2 regions of the Paenibacillus sp. FSL H7-0737 genome follow, and region 1 is predicted to be linked to the other one. Evidence: riboswitches for the same ligand, from Rfam matches in the RefSeq annotation. Region 1 holds a riboswitch; the other holds the start of a gene.
What was found. Region 1 has a riboswitch for preQ1 ahead of H70737_RS06155 (queuosine precursor transporter). Riboswitches for the same ligand answer to the same signal wherever they lie in the genome.

Region 1 (10,432 bases):
TCCTCTGGATAAACGTTCAGCCCACCGGAGATGATTCTATTTTTCAAGCGACCCGCCAGATATAAATAACCAGCTTCATCCTGATAAACATAATCCTCCAACACAAGCCATCCCTCTTGAAAAGCTGCTGCGGTCTCCTTCGGTAATTGATGGTAGCCTAGAAATATCATATCACTTCGCACATATAACTGCCCAATCTCCCCCGTATGGACTTCACGAAACTCTTCATCACGAATGGAAATTTGCACTCCGGGATAGGGCTTGCCTACAGAGTTCGGATTATGCTCTTCCAGAACATCCAAATAACTAATATAACTCGCTTCTGAGGAACCATAGGATTCATAGAGACGCGTTCCAGCGAACACTTCTATGCCCTTTTTTTTGGACAACTCCGACCACTTTGCACCTGAGCTAATAATCGCATCAATCTGCGTCTGCCCAGGAACAGCCTGCTGCATCATGGATTCAAGCATTGTCGGTACAACAAACAACACCACACCCGGAATCTGCTTGCACAGCTCTAACACCTGTGTGGCGCTAAATTTTTGCGTGATATGAAAGTTTGCTCCACCATACAGACTCTGCATTACAGCGAACAAGGACAGCGAATGCACAAACGGACCCGGTGCTAAAACATCCTTTATAGCGTCCAATTCAAAGGCAGCACTCGATACCTCAAAGCTCTTTAACCACGATAAATGGGTACGCATATATCCTTTGGGTAGCCCCGTTGTGCCTGAAGTAAAGCCGATAAATAATAACTCGTTCGTCTCATCCAATTCAGCTTCTGGCTTCTGAGCCTTCAACCACTGATCATAGGAACCTGTTCGTTCATTTGAAAAAGTCAGCGTTGGGATGGCTTGGTCCTTGAAGACCAAATTCTTTGCAGCTTCCGGCTCGGCAAAAATCATTGTCGGCTGGCACTGCTCTATAATAACCCGCAGTTCATTTGCACTCCACTTGGGATCTAAAGGAATGGGAACACAACCTGCATAAATAGCCCCCAAGAAAACCTCGACAAATTCAATGCGATTTGTAGATAAAATAGCGATTTTGTCATGCTTAAGGCCCTTTTGCTGTAGACCATTGGCAATTCTCCGCATCGCTTGCACTAATGTTGCATAGGTATGAGTTGCTTGGTAATGGGTTAAGGCAATGCTGTCGGGCTGTTCTGCTGCATGACGCAGTATAGGAACTACTAGATTCATCCTTCACCACACCTATTCGTAATTTCTGTGACTACCGATTATGTACACTCTCTTCGCTCGGGATACAATTAGAATGGCTACGATAGCTTATTTTAGCTTTATATTAATTTTATGTACATATTTATATGGAACGATTGAGCTCTCTTACGACTGGAAAAATCAAACAGCGCGCATCGATTATGATCGGTACGCGCTGGCTGTATTGTTGTTTATTCCTTCTTATGAGCGGATGATGGTATTCCATCTTCAGCAAAAGTAAAAGTTCGGGCGATATATAAGATAGGTGTGCTTACTGCGGTTAGTAAGAATTTCGCTAGATACGTTGTAAGCAAAATTTCAAACCACACACTCCAGTTATACAACCCAGCAAATGCAATGGTACAGAAGATTAGTGTATCCACAAAGGAGCTAACCATCGTACTGCCGTTGGAACGAATCCACAACTGACTTGAGGTGCTGTAATATTTGCGAATCCAGGAGTACAACCGAACGTCTAGGAACTGACTAATGAAGTAAGCAGTTAGACTACCCAACGCTAGTCGAGGCATCAGACCAAAGATCGTCTCCAAAGAAGACTGAGCAATATCGGTCTCTTGCGGCTTAAATACTAGTACCATTTGCATAATGACTGTCGTCATAAGCAAGGTGAAGAAGCCAAACCAAACCGCTTTACGTGCTTCTGCTCTTCCGTACTTCTCATTAAGCAAATCGCTGGTCATATACAAAGTGACATACATCGTATTTCCGAGTGTCATCACGATATCAAATGGCATAGCAATCGTCTTAGCTACCTGAATGTTTGCAATTACAGTAGCGATACCTACCCAGGCATACATTCCACTTTTGCCGAACAGGCGGTAACAGAGTAGAAAAAAAGCAAAATTGACAATAACAAATAAAACTCCCCACATCAAATTAAACATATTGCTTAAACTCCTCCTAGTTTTGTTTACGCGGGATGGTTACGAACCGCGGCTTACATTAAGTTTTGGAACAAAACATTAATACTCTATCACACTGTCGTCAAACAATCCATAAAAATAAACAATTTATGAAATGGGTATTTATACCCATTTTTATTAACTAAAAATAAAAGTGTCAGTAATAATTCATCTTTTTCAGAAAAATATGCTCTATAAACTAAAACTTTCACTATTCATCCAGAGGTTAATTCTATAGAATAGTATCAAACACTTCATTCCCGATCCATTTAGTTGATATATTACATAACTATGGAATATATTGCAGGTTGCCAGTCACTAGCAGTCGGTAGGGATATAAAGAAATGGGGCTTCGCTGCCCATAAAAAGGGGGAGAACAATATGTTTCGTTTCAAGCAGTCGATCAGTCGCAGATTTACGCGTTTATTATTTGTAGTTCTATTACTCACGTCTCTTTTGTTAAGTACCAGCTTCTACTTTATATCCACCAGTATTTTCAACAGCTATGTCATGCCACAAATCAATCAAATTCTAACTGCAGCTGCTCAGGACGTATATAAGAATATAAATACAATGCATGCTCAGCAAGCACTAAAGAAGAACGAACAAGCAGCCACCAATCTTGAATTCTATTTCCAGGATAAGAGAAAGCAGCATGGGGTTGAGACTATTTTTCTACTCAATCTAAAAGGCAAGGAAGCTGAGGTTCTGTCTGTAGATCATGATGCAAAATTAAAGCCGGAGGAAATTGTTAAGGTGTCCTCTGCAATGCAGCAAGCTCTTAAAGGAAAGAGCGGACTAAGCGATACATACAAGGACTCGCATGGTGTACATAAGTCAGCTTATATCGGAATTCCCGGAAGTACGATGGTTATCGGAATCAGCAGTGATGTAAGCTTTATTCAAGAAAAAACAGACAGTATTCTGTGGACCAGTGCCGGGATCACTCTGCTAACGCTGATCATAGGCTCAACTGGTGCCTGGTTTATGAGTATGCGGATTACTCGTCCTATCTCAAAGCTTGCAGCTTACAGTGCCCGTCTCGCAGAGGGAGATTTCACAGAGGAATTAACGGTTAAAGGCAGTGATGAGGTAGCTCAACTGTCCAGAAGCTTCCAAGCAATGACCCTGCGCTTAAAAGAAATGATCGGACATGTACTCGTCACCTCAAATACTGTGGTCACCGATTCCAATTCTTTAAGAGAACGTGTTGAGGTCTTAAATGAAATGGCAGACCACTCTAGTACATCTGTTGTAGAAATTGGCAAAGGTAGTACGACCATCGCGAGCAGCGCTCTAGATAATTCAAAAGCTATGGAAGAAATCAATTTCGGCATTCAGCATATTGCTTCAGCAGCCACCGAAGTCACTGAGCAGATCAGTGAAGCTTCCGCTGAAGCCATTGGCGGTAATGAGATTGCCCAAAGTGCCGTTCTGCAAATGCGCCATGTTGAACGTGCCTCCCTGCAGTCGCTGGAGCAATTACAAGTTATGAATGAACGTTCAGTAATGATCGGAGAAGTCGTTCATAGCATTACTGAAATTACGAAGCAAATCCAAATGCTGTCGCTCAATGCTTCGATCGAAGCAGCACGTGCAGGAGAACATGGACGCGGATTTGCCGTGGTTGCCGGAGAAGTACGCAAGCTTTCCGAACAATCCCGTAATGCGAATGAGCAGATTCGTGATTTCCTACTCGGACTTCAGGAAGATATGAATCGCTCCGTTACTGAGATGAACCATGTGAATTCTGAGGTAGCCTCCGGGGTAGGCAAGGTGGCAGAAGCGGGCGATGCCTTCAATCACCTTCTGATTCTGATCCAAAGCATCAATCAGAATATTCAATCCGTATCTGCGGCTACGCAGCAAATCTCAGCAAGTACAGAAGAAGTTAGTGCTTCCGTCGAGGAAACCGCACAAATCACTTCAAGATCCCAAGAAAGTGCGGACACACTATCCGAGAACTCCGAGCGCCAACGTATAGAGCTTGAAGGACATGCAGTAACCGTGCAGCATCTATATGAGCAGGCTAAGAAGCTTCAGGAAGCTGTGCAACAATTTAAGATCTAAAGCTTAGGCTTAAATAAAAACAACCCGTTCACACGAAAGTGTTGAACGGGTTGTTTTGTTAGTGTCTTGGCGCCCAAAGAATGACCGAAACGCCGATCACACAAATAACAGCACCAACCCAGTCATATACATCGGGTGTTTTCTTGTCTACTAGCCAGCCCCATAACACAGCGAGCACGATAAACACCCCGCCGTAAGCTGCATACACTCTTCCGAAGGATGGAAACTTCTGCAAGGTAGGAATAATGCCGTAGCTTATCAGAATCAAAGAACCTACCAAACCGTACCAGAGAGGTCTTGATTCTCTTAGCCATAACCATACTAAATATCCGCCTCCGATCTCAGCAAGGCCAGCAATTACAAATAGTAGAATGGCAGCAACCATGTCATCCCTCTTTCCTATTGAACTCTAAAAATATCAAATGATTCGCAAAATATGATACAACGTCATCACGGTTAGCAAGTATCTGTACAAGCAAGAATCGGGCCACCAAATAGCTAACCCAAGGCATCAATAGAGTATAAAATCAGATTGAGCGAGCTGGTTACTATGCGTCACCCGCAAGAGCGACTCACATGAAATTGTGCTGGAGCAGCACTAATACTAGTAGGAGCACAGCCTCTAGCAGTTCATTCAGCGCGCCGTACACATCGCCGGTGAGCCCGCCGAGCCGGCTGCTAATCCGCTGCGCAGCCACGGTGCCGCTGGCCAAGGCCGCAGCCGGCAGCAGTAACGCTGCCGCCAGATGCAGCGGCCACGCGGCTAAGCCAGCGCCGAGCGCCAGAGGCGCACCGGCTGCGGCTAGCGAGAGCAGCGCGGCTATCGCCAGCGCGCGCCGCTCATGCGAGGGAGCGAGGCCGGCGAAGCTCGCAGCCAGCCCCTCGTTCCCGCGGGCAATGGGATAACGCACCATAGCCCGCACCATATACCAGCGGCTCCAGATCGCTGGCAGCAAGAGCAGTGGCAGCTCGTAATAGACGTAGCCTTCGATTAATGCTGCCACTAAAGAGACCTTTAACAGCAAGAGCAGCACGCAGGCGAGCACACCCATCGCACCCACACGGCTGTCCTTCATAATCTCCAGGATCCGTTCCCTCGGTCGGTAGCTTAGCAGACCATCCGCACTGTCCATCCAACCATCGAGATGCAGGCCGCCAGTAAGTCCTACCCATAAGATGAGGGTAATAACAGCTGCTGGCCAAGCCGGTAAAATCCAACCCGTCAAAGCTGCCCCAGCAGCTACGCACAGTCCGATAGCTGCACCCACCACAGGATAGAACAGCACACTTCGGCGCAGCAGCTCAGGAGAAAATCCAGGGTCACTCTTTACAGGAAACCGGGACAAAAACTGAAAGGCAGCCGCGGCAGCATCCCTGCGCTCCCTCATAAACGATACTCCCTGCTCTTGAGTTCAATTGGAATGCCCGCAGTCACTAAAAAAACCTGCTCGCATTGCCGAGCAAGCAGCGCGTTCATACGTCCTGCCAGATCACGGTACAATCGGCCAAGCGCATACTCCGGAACAATACCATCTCCAACCTCATTAGTGACCAAAATGAGGTTTCCTTGAAATGTGTGTACACTGTCTTCAAGTCTTGTAATCTCGCTCTCAATCAACTCTTGCCTATCCGTAAATCCTTCCATGGCTAGCAGTACATTCGATAACCACAACGTTAGACAATCTACGAGAACCGCCTTTTCACCAGATAAACGCTTAAGAAGATCTGGCAAATCATAAGGCTCCTCTAACGTCTCCCAAGCATATCCGCTTTGCGAGCGCTGTTGCTGATGCAGTGCAATCCGTTCATTCATTTCATCATCAAACGCTTGTCCGGTTGCAACATAGAAGGCCTGATCTGCCAGTGACGACATCAGTTTTTCTGCAAAACCACTTTTCCCGCTACGCGCCCCTCCCGTTACAAGAATACTCATTGTTTCCCAGCTCCAGAGATGCCTGCACTTTCAAAGGTGGCCATTTCGCTCAAAATGCGGCATATCGCCTCAATTAAATGAAGGGACAATACGCCTCCAGTTCCTTCACCCAAACGAAGACCCAGGTTAAACAACGGTTCAAGCCCAAGCCGCTCCAGCATCAGCTTATGTCCTTGTTCTCCAGATAGATGGGAGCCTATCATATAAGCAATGGATTCTGGCGCAAGCGCCTTCGCCACAAGAGCTGCCGCACCCGAAATAAAACCATCCAAAATGACAGGTACCCTGGCAGCAGCTGCGCCAAGAATCAGACCCGTCAAACCGGCGATTTCCAGTCCCCCTACTTTGGACAATACATCCAGCGGATCTGCCGGATTCGGCTGATTCACCTTTAAAGCGCGTTCCACAACTGCAATCTTATGTAGTAAACGTTCATCATCAATTCCCGTTCCTCTTCCAACGGCTACTTCAGGTGGTATTCCTTTTAGAGCACACAGAATAGCTGCGCTAGCCGTTGTATTCCCTATGCCCATTTCACCTGTAATAAAAATCTCTGTCCCGTTCTCAATCGCTTCTTGTGCGATTCTTATACCTACAAGCACAGCATTCATCGCTTCTTCACGACTCATCGCAGGTCCCACGGCTATATTATCCGTTCCTCGGCGCACTTTACAATCAATCAGATCCTCATGACTAAGGTCGCCGTTAACACCGATATCTACGAACTTTACCTCAGCCCCAGCTTGGCGTGCCAGTACATTCACAGCCGCTCCTCCGCTGAGAAAATTATAGGCCATCTGCATTGTGACTTCCTGTGGAAACGCGCTAACTCCCTCGCAGCATACACCGTGATCGGCAGCCATAACAACTACCGTTCGTTTGGTGAAACTAGGCTGCTCCGTACCCGAAATTCCGGCGAGCTTAACGGCCAGCGTCTCCAATTGTCCCAGGCTGCCCGGTGGTTTAGTTAGAATGTTCAAGCGGTGCTCCGCCTTTAGGAAAGACTGTTCATCCGCTGGTGTGATTCGTTTAATTACTTCTTGAATAGATGAAATCATATTTTAACCTCCAATTAAAGATATCCGTATAACCTATTCTATCTTATCTACACATAAAAGCCCCCATCTATGATAGATGGGGACCACTAGAATTACAACTTCACTTTCATAAATCCTTCGATTCTCTCCAGCGCTTCCGTCAATTTTTGTAGGGATGCTGCATAAGAGCAGCGAATATACCCTTCTCCACCCGCTCCAAACACATGCCCCGGAACCGCAGCAACACCAACCTCCTTGAGCAGCTGCAAAGCGAAAACTTCTGACTTCATTCCGGTATTAGCGATGGAAGGAAAGACATAAAATGCACCCTCCGGCTCGTGGCACGGTAAACCAATAGATCGAAATCCACTAACCAGCAGCTTTCTTCGCTCATCAAAGCATCGTTTCATGTGGTCCTTATGCTCCATACCGTTCCGCAGTGATTCAATGGCAGCGATTTGACCTAGTATCGGAGCACACATCGCAGTGTACTGATGGATTTTGAGCATCGCAGCAATTAATTCCTGATCACCACAAGCATAGCCTACTCTCCAGCCAGTCATCGCAAAGGCTTTGGAGAAGCCACTAATGACAATCGTTCGTTCCAACATCCCAGGAAGAGAGGCAATACTTACATGCTGACTATCATAGGTTAGCTCGGCATAGATTTCATCTGAAATGACAAGTAAGTTATTCTCTTTTACAATCTGTGCAATGGGTAGCCAATCCTCGTAAGTCATTACTGCTCCTGTAGGATTAGTCGGAAAATTCACCATAAGAATCTTGGAACGCGGGGTAATCACCTGCCGCAACGCTTCAGGAGTAAGTTTAAAACCCTGCTCGGCTGAAGATTCAACCTCTACCGTAATCCCACCGTTCAAATGAGTAATCGGCGAATACGCAATATAGCTCGGAGAAGGGACGATAATCTCATCCCCGGGTGTAATAAAGGCCCGCAGAGCCAAATCCACGGCTTCACTGCTTCCCACTGTAACCATAATCTCGTTTGTTGGCTCATAGCGGAGATTGAAGCTTGTGTGCAGATAAGAGGCGATCTCTTCTCTAAGCTCCAACAAGCCGGAATTTGGTGTATACATCGTCTCCCCATTATTCAAAGCACGAATACAGGCAGCTCTTACATGCTCCGGTGTAACGAAATCAGGCTCGCCTACACCAAGCGATATAATATCCTGATTCCCTGTACTTAGGTCAAAAAAAGCCCGAATCCCCGAGGGAGCAATCTCCCGTACACGCGGAGTAATCCATTCATTATGCATGACTGAGCACCTCTTCTTTCGGACTCTTTTCTGTTAGGGAAAGGGAAATGATCTCGTCCAGCAGTCCGCTGAAGCTGTAACCTGCCGCTTGCGCGCTTTTTGGTAAAAGACTCGCCTTCGTCATGCCCGGTAATGTGTTCACCTCCAGCACATATGGAATACCATCCTTAATGAGCATATCCACCCTTGCGTACACGCTGCATTTTAGTGCTTTGTAGCAAGTTAAGGCTGCATCACGTACTCGCTCATACACCTCAGCTGGTAGATCAATGACTCGTTCGTCTGCCCCGCCATCTTCGTATTTCGCACTGTAATCGAACCACTCCGCATGCGCCGAGGTGATTCCCAAAACGGGCAGCATCTCTCCATTTAGAATAGAGCAAGTGATTTCCTGGCCTTGAATGTAGCTCTCGATCAGAATCGACTGATCACAAGCAAAAGCCTTCTCTACTGCGCTCAACAGCTCCTCGCTACTGCTCACCTTTTCCATACCGATACTCGAACCGCCTGCACATGGCTTCACCATAACAGGATATCCAATCCGCTCTACGGCTTCTTGAGAATAATCCTTCATACTATCCCAGCACAGCCAATCCGCCGTATTGACGCCTGAGCAGCGCATAAGCTTTTTGGAAAGATCTTTATCCATACAAATGCTGCTAGACAAAACGCCACTACCCGTATAAGGAATCCCCATCGTCTCCAGCGTCCCCTGAACCGTACCGTCCTCTCCGTAAGCTCCGTGGAGCGCAAGCAGCGCGATATCGATTCCTTTTGCCTGCTCAATAAGCTCTTCACGCTTGGTAATCACTATTGGAGCAACCTCATATTTATTGGGATCTAGATTCTTCAAAATCTCTCTACCGCTATTCATGGATACCTCATACTCTGAGGACACCCCGCCCATAATTACGCCTACCTTCATCTTCATCTCAAGCACCTCTTTATCCCATTAGTTGTCGTGCTGTTCTGCCAATAATCTCGATCCCCTTGCGGATATCCTCATCCGTCACTCTGGAGAAACCGATCCGTATCGTATTTTGACCTTTACCGTCTGTGAAGAATATATCTCCTGCTGTAAAAATAACCCCTTGTTCATGGCAGGCCGCCAGCAGCGTCCTTGTATTAAAGCCCTCCGCGAAGGTTACAAAAAGATGCAATCCGCCATCCCCTGATAACGCCGTATAAGGAATAAACTCCTTACAGCATTGCAGGGTTAATTCATATTTTCGTTTATATTCCGCTCTGGCTTTTTTCAAATACTTCTCTAAATGGCCACCTAATAAGTACTGATACAAAATGGATTGATCCAACGTCGAGGTATGAATGGTACGTGCGCGCTTGACGCTTTCGAGAGAATAGATCAGCTCCTGATCTGCCAGCACCCAGCCTACGCGTAGTCCCGGAAATAATACCTTTGAGAAGCTACCTAGATAGATCACGCTGTTGCCGCTCCCTGCTGCTGCGATAAGTGGAGCCACATGTGAGCCCGAATAGCGTAACTCCTCGTTAAAACCATCCTCGATCACTGGTATTTGGTACCGGTTCATCAGCTTCATTAGCCTCTGTCTTTTCTCGGGAGACATTACAATGCCGGTCGGATTATGATAAGAAGGGACAAAGTAGGCACAGTCAAAAGCTTGCTCCTGCAATGCCTTCTCCAGCTCAACCAGATCAATCCCATCACGCTCCATAGGAATCCCGGTGATCTCAAAGCCATTCAGCTTCAGATTTTTGATCGCCGTATGATGCGTTGGATTCTCACAGATGACCGAACCATTCTTTTTGCTAAGTGCTGACAATACAATATCGAATCCCTCTGTAAAGCCATTGGTGATCAATATATCCTTGCCTTTCATTTCAACGCCTTTGTGCTCCATGTACTGCTTCAAATAGTCTATTAAAGGCTTATACCCTTTGGCATATCCATAATTTAGTAAGACGTTGCCTTCCACCGACATACGAT
Region 2 (10,432 bases), 2.2 Mb from region 1:
TCACAGCCATAGGTGCGGACAAACATTGTCTTCACACCAATTACCGCACCTTCACCTTGAATGGTCGGACCGAACATTTCAATTACAGGAATCTTACTCACAGTCACAGCCTCCATACAAGCGGTAAGATGGTCCATCCTCAGGGATATCTTCAGCCAGCACTTCTGCCCAGGAGGTTGGTGTCTCCCATAGCTTTACAGCATACAAGGGCAGCCCTGCCTGCTTAAGCTTATAGGCAATATAACAGGACATATTTTCAACTGTGGTGCGGAAAGACAACAAAGCTACTTTGGAACCCGTATTCGTTAATGTCTCTAACACAGGTTCGTTTCCCATAGCGAGAAAAGCGTGATCTAGACGGTCTACAAGGCTTTGTTGCACAGTCGTCTTGATATCACTGAAGTCAATAACAAACCCTTCGTCTGAATGGCCTTCCGTAGCCTCTGGTTTGCCCTTAAGCACTACTTCGAGCTTATAAGTATGTCCATGCAGATTGCTACATTTCCCTTTGTGACCAATTAATTGATGCGCCGCATCAAACGTAAATATTTTGCAGACTGAAACCTCGTTAAGCATTAAGATCCGGCCTCCATTCTCTCCGCCTCATATTGCTCAAGACCACGCTGACGCAACAGACAGGCTGGACAAGTACCGCAGCCACTGCCAATAATACCGTTGTAACAGGTCAATGTGTGTTCGCGAACATAATCAAAATAACCCAGTTCATCGGCCATTTTCCACGTTTCTTTTTTATCCAGCCACATCAATGGAGTGTGTATCGCAAACTCATAGTCCATAGATAAATTCAGCGTAACATTCAATGATTTCACAAATACATCACGGCAGTCCGGATACCCGCTAAAGTCCGTTTGGCAGACACCAGTGACGATATGGGAGTAACCCAATTGTTTAGCTAATATTGCGGAAAAAGACAAAAATAACAGATTCCGTCCGTCAACAAATGTACTAGGAAGCTCATCACCTTCGCCAGCAACGATATCAATATCCTGGCGGGTTAGTGCATTTGGTGCCAGCTGATTAAGCAGCCCAAGATCAAGGATATGCTGTTTTACATTAAACTTAGCTGCTATTTCTGTAGCAACTTCGATTTCAGCCGCATGACGCTGATTATAATTAAAGGTAACTACCTGCACTTCCTCAAACTGCTTCAATGCCCAAACCAGGCAAGTGGTGCTATCTTGTCCGCCGCTAAATACGACGAGTGCTTTTTTGTTCATCTTAATCTCTCCTTATCAACTTGTTGGGATTAGCGGTTATCCACTTTTTCTGGATAGAGGTCGTGATTCATTAAGCGGTGCTCCGCCATCGCCTCATACTTCGTACCCGGTCTTCCATAGTTGCAATAAGGATCAATAGATATGCCTCCACGCGGAGTGAACTTGCCCCATACCTCAATGTATCGTGGGTCCATCAGTGAGATCAGATCATTCATAATAATGTTGACGCAGTCCTCATGAAAGTCACCGTGGTTACGGAAACTAAACAGATACAGCTTTAATGATTTAGATTCCACCATTTTCTGTTCAGGAATATACGAAATATACAGTGTGGCAAAATCCGGCTGACCAGTAACAGGACATAAGCTAGTAAACTCAGGGCAGTTGAATTTAACAAAATAATCACGCCCTGGATGCTTGTTATCAAACACCTCAAGAATAGCTGGATCATAACCAAACTTGTACTGCGTTCCCTGATTACCAAGTAAAGTGACTTCTTGCATTTCCTCTTTCAATCTTCCTTCTGACACGACAAAAAACCCCTCTCTTTTCCTTCGGCCTTGGCCGGTAATGGAAAGAAGAACGAGATTTCGAAAACTTTGCTCCACTAAGAAGAAACGGAAGCAACGTCCGGGTTAAGGACTGCATCCGCTTATAAGATTTAATATACTCTTAGTTTTTTATAGAGGGAGTTCGCGAACCTCTCCTGCACAATCCGTGCAGACTTCTTCTTCATGCATATTGCGTCTTGAACTATACCATGGTAATTTGCTTCTGACAAGTTCTACGCTTTGCCCGTCTTCTGAATCCAGAGCGAAAGCACCACAATCCACAAGAGCAAAAGCAGGCTTTCTAGGAGCAATACTCCTTCTCCATTTAGAATACTGTTCAAATTCTGGACGATTTCAATACTTGGCAGAATTACAAAGATCGGATAGGTCCACTCTGGAAGAGCGACGTACACAGAAGCTACTAAGAAAAAAACGACCATAAATGCGGAGCAAATGGCTGAACCATTTTTGGAGGAACTTACCTTTAAACCAATGATAATTCCAACTTGCACAAAGATAATTCCACCCAATAACATATACATTAAGGAAGGGAGTAAATCCATTGTCAAACCTTGATTTAGTACATAAACAATCAGCTGTGATAACAAAGAAAAAACAAGAACAGATCCAGCTTTCGCTGTAATAATCTGGCCTCTGCTTAGCGGAGTAATCAACAGCGCATCATAAGTCTTACTCTCCCGCTCCTCAATTAATCCTGGGCCGGTAATCATGATCCCAACCATCACTTGCGCAAATAATATCCATGTAGAAAAAAGCATGAAGTCCAAACCGCTCTTGTCCACTACAGTGATGATGATTTTAGCCATAAATATAGGCAAAATTATTAGAATTACAGTCGCAGGATTACGCAGTATATCCTTACTTTCATGTTTAAACAGCTTCCATATCTGATAACTCAACTTAGCTCACTTCCCGTCAGGGCAGCGAATACATCTGCCAGCGAAGCTTCTTTACTGTGCATACTTAGAATTTGATTCGTAGACATTAGCTGATAGATATGATCTTTAGTAGCTTCTTCTGCAATCGGCCAGGATTTCATAACCACTTTCCCATCCTGCTGATATTTAACTTCAATTTCTGGTTTACCATAAATGGTCTTAAGTCTATGCGGTTCATCGAGTGCCACCAAAGCACCAGCGTGCATGATGCCCACTCTATCGCTTAATGCCTCGGCTTCGTGCATATCATGCGTCGTTAAGACGATGGTTGTGCCTTCTTCTTGAATTCTCTTGACGTGATTACGTATGAGTGAAGCTGAATTTGGATCTAACCCACTTGTAGGCTCATCTAAAAACAACACTTGAGGCTTATGTAATAATGCTCTGGCGATTAGAACACGCTGCTTCCAGCCTTTGGATAAGCTGCTTACTTTAGCTTTTTCCTTATCTAACAGCTGGAGGGTTTCCATGACTTCATTCACTCGATTTCCTGCTACCCTATACAGATCAGCGAACAGCTCCAGATTATTTCGAATAGAACTACGCATGTATAGGTTCGGAAGCTCGAAAACAACACCAATTTGAGCATGGATTTCTTTTTTATGACATGAAATATTCATGCCATTAATTAAAATTTCTCCGCTTGTAGACTGAAGAAGCCCTGTCATCATTCGCATCGTTGTAGTCTTCCCTGCACCATTGGGACCTAGAAATCCAAAGACCTCACCTTTCTCCACCGTGAAAGTAATTCGATCAACTGCACACCTCTCCTGATAATATTTTGAGACCTCAGTTAGCTGAATCAATAACACTCCCCCCTTTTTAGAATAGTTAACTTTCTTCTATCCTTATTCTGGTTGTAGAGGATTATCTCTGTTGTTGCTATTCTGTAACATTCGCTATTCCTTAGTACCTTCCTTTGTTCAAATCTGCTCAGATGTGGCAAAAATAAGGATTCAAATCCTAAGAAAAGGGTAACTTAAACATAATAATCTTCGAGGTAAGGGTGGGATCATCTAATGGAACAAAGTATACAGAAACTTATGGACTGGATTAACAGTCATGTGAATGAAACTATTGTAATTGAAAAGAAAGAGCTTCGTGATCTGGATAAAATTCATTTTAATCTAGAGGCTGTTGAGTTTCGGAGTGCGGAGGATGTTATCGATGATTATCTTGGGAGTGCATTAATATTAAAAGGATTTGGCAGCACTTTAAACGCCGATGGTGAGCTAGTATCGCTACCACACTCCACCTATGACTTAGCTATTGACGGGCTTCGGATTGAGGACATAAGTGATCGCAAGGCGGAAATAACTACTGAAAGAGCTAAATATACCCTTTCAGTGGATTAAACCATATGTAATGACAGCAAAAGAGCCCACAGTAATCTGTGGGCTCTTTCTAATTAATAGTTACTCTTCTCCAATGATCTCCACTTCAGTTTCAAGCTCCACTCCGAATTTATCCTTCACAGTCGCTCTTACATGGTGAATTAGCCCAATGTAATCGCTGGCGGTTGCATTATCAGCATTCACAATAAATCCTGCATGCTTCTTGGATACCTCAGCACCACCGATTCTTGTTCCCTGTAAGCCACTCTCTTGAATTAACTGACCTGCAAACCGACCTGGAGGACGTTTAAAGACACTCCCACAGGAGGGATACTCAAGCGGTTGCTTGGATTCACGCAAGTAAGTAAGTTCATCCATTTTCGCCTTGATGGATAATGCATCTCCGGAAGTCAAAGCAAATTTCGCCTCAAGCACGATGTATTCACCGCTTGCGAACACGCTTTTTCTGTAACCCCATTGCAGTTCATCCCCTTGCAGAGTCACCAATTGCCCGCTCTTAGTTATAGCCAGCGCACTGTGCAATACATCTTTAACTTCTCCGCCATAAGCACCTGCGTTCATGTAAAGCGCTCCACCAACCGTTCCTGGAATGCCACAGGCGAACTCAAGACCCGTAAGCTCCATATCCAGTGCATATCTGGAAACATCAATAATCTTGGCTCCACACTCCGCATATAAGAGATTGTCTCGAATCCCCACATCCGTTAGTCCTGCTGTTTGCAGAACTATTCCGCGCACACCTCCATCACGGATAATCACATTGGAGCCGTTCCCAAGTACCGTAAGGTTTATCCCATTCTGTTCCGCATATGTAACGATCTTTTGAATTTCCTCATAAGTAGCTGGTGCTGCCAAAATATCAGCTTTACCGCCCATTTTGGTATACACGTGATCTTTTAAGTTCTCATGACTCTTCACAATCCCTGCAGTCATTAACTGCTCTAGGTCATTTTGAATTTTGTCAATATTCATGTTTCATGCTCCTTTAACCATGTATAAATGATGGTCCTTGATCTATTTTTAGTAGTAGTATCATGGATTTGTAGGCAACCACAACTGTAACAACGAACAGGCTCCCTTGTCAATGACGGGAGCCTGTTCGTGTATGATTTTCGATTATGATTACACAGCTTTGTAGGCCGCAAGCTCGTAAGGAAGACACAGCGGCACACCTGTACGTGGATCTGGAACAATATCTGCCTCAATTCCAAAAACTTCACGCAGTACATCTGGTGTCATAACTTCTGTAGGTGAGCCTTCACTAACCACAGTACCGGACTTAATAGCTACCATATGCTGCGCATAACGAGTAGCATGATTCAAGTCATGCACTACCATGATAATGGTACGGCCTTCTTCCTCATTCAGCTTTTGCAGAAGCTGTAGAACTTCAAGCTGGTGAGCCATATCTAGAAATGTTGTTGGTTCGTCCAGGAATAGAATGTCAGTTTCTTGCGCCAATGCCATAGCGATCCAAGCACGCTGACGTTGTCCTCCAGATAAGCGGTCAATCGGACGGTCATGGAAAGGCTCCATACCTGTAACAGTGATTGCGTTGGAGATAATGCTGCGATCCTCTGCTGTCATTGTGCCAAATCCTTTTTGATGCGGGAAGCGACCATAGCTGACAAGTTCAGAGACCGTTAGTCCGTCTGGAGCTGTTGGGTTTTGCGGTAAGATCGCAAGCTGACGAGCTACCTCTTTCGTTGAAAAGTTATGGATCGATTTACCGTCCAACATTACACTGCCGCTCTTAGGCTTCATGATCCGGGCCATTGTTTTAAGAATTGTAGATTTACCAGAACCGTTAGCGCCCACTAGTGCGGTTATTTTTCCCGTAGGGATAGTTAAGTTCAACCCTTTAACAATTGTAGCCTCTGCATACCCAATACTTAACTCTTCTGTGTTCAAACGTTCTGACATGTTAACAACTCCTTAAAAGTTTTATGGAGCTATGCTCCTAGAATGAACTACATAGTAAAACTCGCTTCGTACGCATTATGCTTTCGATTTGGCGAGTAAATATAAAAAGTAAGGTGCACCAATGATCGCAACCACGATGCCTGTTGGAACTTCTGCAGGCTGTAACACCCATCTGCCGATAGTATCAGCAGTAATCATAAGAAGCGCCCCTGTCAACGCACTAGCGGGCAATAATACCTGATGACGGGGTCCAACAAGCTTGCGGGCAAGATGTGGTGCAATTAGGCCGACAAAGCCAATTCCTCCACTTACAGCAACGCAGGAGCCGGCAAGCGCAACTGCAGTCACTAGAAGAAGAATACGCTCCTTCTCCACTCGCATTCCAAGTCCTACTGAAGTATGGTCCCCTAGATTCAATACATTAAGAATACGGGCTTTATAGAAGGCGAACGGTAACAGAATCGCTATCCAAGGTAGCAGAGCAAGGACGAATCTCCAATCGCCACCCCATATTTTCCCGGCGATCCAAGTCGCTACAAACTGATAATTATTGGGATCAAGCCGAAGTGCCAACACCAGCTGGCAAGCGTTAATTCCGGCAGCGACTGCAATCCCGATAAGGATCAACCTTGTTGGAGATAGACCATCTGCTTTTCTATAAGCAAGAATATAGATTAAAGCGGCGGTTAAGCTAGCCCCTCCAAGCGCTAAGAGCGGCAAGACAAATACCGGAGCTGCTGTTGTAGCCGGAAAAAACGAGATAAAAATGATTACCGCAAAACCAGCACCCGCACTTATGCCCAGCGTAGCCGGTTCAGCAAGTGCATTTCTTGCGAGACTTTGTAAAATACAGCCTGACACCGCAAAGCCCGCTCCAACCAACAATGAAATTACGATGCGAGGTAATCTGAAATCAAATAAAATAAGCTTTTGCTGATGAGTTCCATCACCCAGCAGTGTATGTAATACCTCCCGTGGGGATAGACGCATAAATCCTGTATTCATACTGACAATAAAAACAACAACGATCAATATGGCAAGGACCGCTAACACTGTAATAGCACGTGTACGGCGTTCATTTTCATTGGGAGAAAGGGTTGTTCTGTGCATTACAGCTCCCCCTTCCGCTTACTCGCTAAGTAAATAAAGAAAGGTACACCGATGATGGCAATTAATGCGCCTAGCGGCGTCTCATAAGGGGCATTTATCATTCTAGCGGCGATATCCGCAAAGATGATCAATAAGCTCCCAAGAACTGCCGAGCAAGGAATGATCCAGCGATAATCTACTCCAACGAAATAACGTGCTACATGTGGAATAATTAGTCCTATAAAAGCAATCGGGCCAACCATTGAGACTGCACTTCCGGCAAGAACTACTACAACAATCATACATGCCAACTGTACTAATCTTGTCCGCTGCCCCAGACCAACTGCAACTTCTCTTCCTAAGCTGAGCAAGGTGACAGACCGCGATAACATCATCGCTGCGATTAATGCCACGAACACCCAAGGGAAAATAATCTTGATCTGAGTCCAGCTTGCCCCGCCCATTCCGCCAGCCAACCAGAAGGCTATATCTTGGGATAAGTTAAAAAGAATAGCTATGCCCTGACTAACAGCAACCAGTAGTGCACTTACCGCGGAACCTGCCAGCGTCAAACGTAAAGGTGTAAGGCCATTAAAAGATAGCGACCCGATTCCAAATACGATAAAAGAAGCTATAGCAGCACCTATAAAACAAAACAACATAAGTGAAGTGAATGAGATCGAAGGTGCAAAAGCAAAAACTATGGCCAGCGCTACACCTGCTCCCGCATTCAAGCCTAACAGACCTGAATCCGCAAGAGGGTTCCTTGTCATCCCCTGCATGATTGCCCCTGCTACTGCGAAGCAAGCACCGACCAAAGCACCTGCTATCGCGCGAGGAAATCGCAGTTCTCTTATCACCTGATGTTTTTGTACATCTGGATTGAAATGAAATATTGCTTCCCATACCGTAGCTAGCTTGATATCTGCCGCACCCACTGAGACCGAAAGTGCCAGTCCAAAGGCAATGGCAGCGAGTCCAATCACTAGAATACCCATTGCAGCTGCCGGTCGGGTATGTATAGCTTTTTGTGTATCATTTTTATTACGATGTGCGAAATCTGAGGGTGAAACCATGAGTCGTCTCCTTAATCGATAGTTACAATGTTCTATATGATAACAACAATCATTCTCATTATCGCAAAAAAAATTAGGTTGTACAATTGTAGGAGTTATTTTTCAGTAATACAGGAATGGTTTATAAAAAAATGGTGCAGATCTAAGCATCTTAAGATACTTGATCTGCACGCCCTTCCCCACCCAAATGATCAGTCTCATTCATGGTGAATTACGACTTTTTATTTCACAAAACTTTTTAACACATCATCAATAATTTTGCCACCAGCGTTCGCACCACTGTATAGCCAACTGCTTGTTGAGCTCATTTCATGCACATTGCCAGCTTTTACAGCCGGGATGCCTTTCCAAATTGCACTGTCCAGAATCTCCGAACCCTCAGTCTTATCACTATTTACAAGGATAATATGATCTGCTGTCAGCTCAGAAAGCTTCTCTAGCGAAATTGGATTCCAAGTAGCTCTTGTACCAACAGGAATTTCTGTTACTAAGTTAGGCAGCTTTACACCAAGGTCTGTATATAATACAGCACCACTGCTGCGAGTTTCGTCTACAATATAGAAGTTCTTTTGTACCAACCATAAAATCGCCACGGACTCTTCTCCAATAGCTCCTTTAAGCTTTTCTTTCGCTGCAGCCGCCTTGTCTTCATAATCTTTAATGGCTTTCTCTGCTTCAGGAGTCTTGTTCAGAATTTCACCAATCTTGAGTAGCGATTTACGCCAATCTTGATTTAGCTTATCCCCAATCACATAAGTCGGTGCAATCTTATTCAGTTGGTCATAGATACCATTCTGTACAGATGACTCCGATGGGATGAGGATAAGATCCGGAGCGAAGCTGGTTACTGCCTCGAGCGGAAGATCGTAGCTGATCGTAGGAACATCCTTCAATTCAGTGGACAGATAATCTTGAATACCATTAGTCACTGACCATTGCGCTACTGGAGTCACACCTAGAGTTACCAAAGCATCCTCCAAATAAGAACCCAGTACACGCCCAGGATTAGCTGGAATCGTTACTTCATGTCCCATTGCATCCGTTAACGTCTTAGGGGCTGCAGGAGCTTCTGTAGCTTCAGCAGTAGGTGCCGTCGCTTTGTCTGTTCCTGCGTTTGAAGCGTTACCGGGATTATTATTACCGCAAGCGGATAAGAATAGCACCATCACCATTAATCCGACCATCGTTAATTTCATGCTTCCAAATCTTTTTCTGTTAAACAAAAACATTAAATACCCTCCTAGTGTGTGCATCCTATGTTATTCAAAGGTATTGACTACCTCAGTCTCACTTTTAAATGATATTGATTCTCATTCTCTATGTCAACACATAAATTTTAAATTTTGTGGATTTGCAATAATTTCCTTCTTAAAAATACAAAAAAAGGCTATATTCCGAACGTTCCGGATATAGCCTCTCCTCAATGATCCATTATTTATTCAAATGATATGGGACAGTCGCAACTACAACATCTTTTGAATTCATTAGATACGAACGGATTAAAAAGCTGGTCTGATTATGAAGTACAGCTTGCCACCAATGCTTAGTTATAAACTGTGGAATCAGAATCGTGATATGATCCGTCGCTGCGGTCTTCCACTCCACTGTATCAATAAATTTCACTAACGGACGAATAATACTGCGATATCTAGAACGAAGTACAATCAGGCGTACACCCGGATTCCATTCCTCCCACCGTTGCTCCATTTTTTGAATGTCCTCTTCATCAAAGCCAACATACACGGCTACAACATTATCCGTTAGAGACTTGGCATAGCTGATGGAATGTAGTACAGCACGTGTTACACCCGCAACAGGAACAACAACTGTACTGCCCTTAATCAAAGGTTTATCTGTACTCGGGCATATACGAAGCTGATCTGCAGTGTTCAAATAGTGCTTGTGAATCCGGTGGAACACGAACATTACAGCAGGTAAGAAAATGAAAGCCATCCATACGCTTGAGAATTTAGTGATGATAAAAATAAGCGTAATCGTCAATGTAGTCAGCATACCGATGGTATTTACAACAAATCTTTTTTTCCATCCCGCTGGTTTTGTTTTAAACCAATGAACCATCATTCCTAGCTGTGACAATGTGAAAGGAATGAATACACCAACCGCATAAAGTGGAATCAAGCTTTCTGTATTTCCGTGGAATGCAGCTACAAGCACAGCAGACAGAACACCTAGAAAAATAATACCATTAGAGAAACCTAGACGGTCACCACGAACCATAAA

Region 2: it holds a riboswitch for preQ1, as region 1 does, so the genes downstream of both, queF (preQ(1) synthase) here and H70737_RS06155 (queuosine precursor transporter) in region 1, are expected to answer to the same signal.

Annotation. Positions count from the first base shown of each region.
Region 1 is NZ_CP009279.1:1,395,086-1,405,517, reverse strand. Features, by position in the region: gene H70737_RS06160 (AMP-binding protein) at 1-1,208, opposite strand, end outside; gene H70737_RS06155 (queuosine precursor transporter) at 1,418-2,131, opposite strand; PreQ1 riboswitch class I at 2,142-2,187, opposite strand; gene H70737_RS06150 (methyl-accepting chemotaxis protein) at 2,531-4,219, shown strand; gene H70737_RS06145 (YnfA family protein) at 4,278-4,604, opposite strand; gene cobS (adenosylcobinamide-GDP ribazoletransferase) at 4,792-5,607, opposite strand; gene cobU (bifunctional adenosylcobinamide kinase/adenosylcobinamide-phosphate guanylyltransferase) at 5,604-6,152, opposite strand; gene cobT (nicotinate-nucleotide--dimethylbenzimidazole phosphoribosyltransferase) at 6,149-7,210, opposite strand; gene H70737_RS06125 (aminotransferase class I/II-fold pyridoxal phosphate-dependent enzyme) at 7,303-8,466, opposite strand; gene H70737_RS06120 (D-alanine--D-alanine ligase) at 8,459-9,391, opposite strand; gene pdxR (MocR-like pyridoxine biosynthesis transcription factor PdxR) at 9,411-10,432, opposite strand, start outside.
Region 2 is NZ_CP009279.1:3,642,942-3,653,373, forward strand. Features, by position in the region: gene queE (7-carboxy-7-deazaguanine synthase QueE) at 1-101, opposite strand, end outside; gene H70737_RS15670 (6-pyruvoyl trahydropterin synthase family protein) at 94-576, opposite strand; gene queC (7-cyano-7-deazaguanine synthase QueC) at 576-1,238, opposite strand; gene queF (preQ(1) synthase) at 1,268-1,741, opposite strand; PreQ1 riboswitch class I at 1,905-1,948, opposite strand; gene H70737_RS15685 (ABC transporter permease) at 2,023-2,709, opposite strand; gene H70737_RS15690 (ABC transporter ATP-binding protein) at 2,706-3,554, opposite strand; gene H70737_RS15695 (protein YmzB) at 3,768-4,103, shown strand; gene murB (UDP-N-acetylmuramate dehydrogenase) at 4,164-5,075, opposite strand; gene H70737_RS15705 (ABC transporter ATP-binding protein) at 5,226-6,026, opposite strand; gene H70737_RS15710 (FecCD family ABC transporter permease) at 6,102-7,136, opposite strand; gene H70737_RS15715 (FecCD family ABC transporter permease) at 7,136-8,191, opposite strand; gene H70737_RS15720 (ABC transporter substrate-binding protein) at 8,413-9,420, opposite strand; gene H70737_RS15725 (APC family permease) at 9,623-10,432, opposite strand, start outside.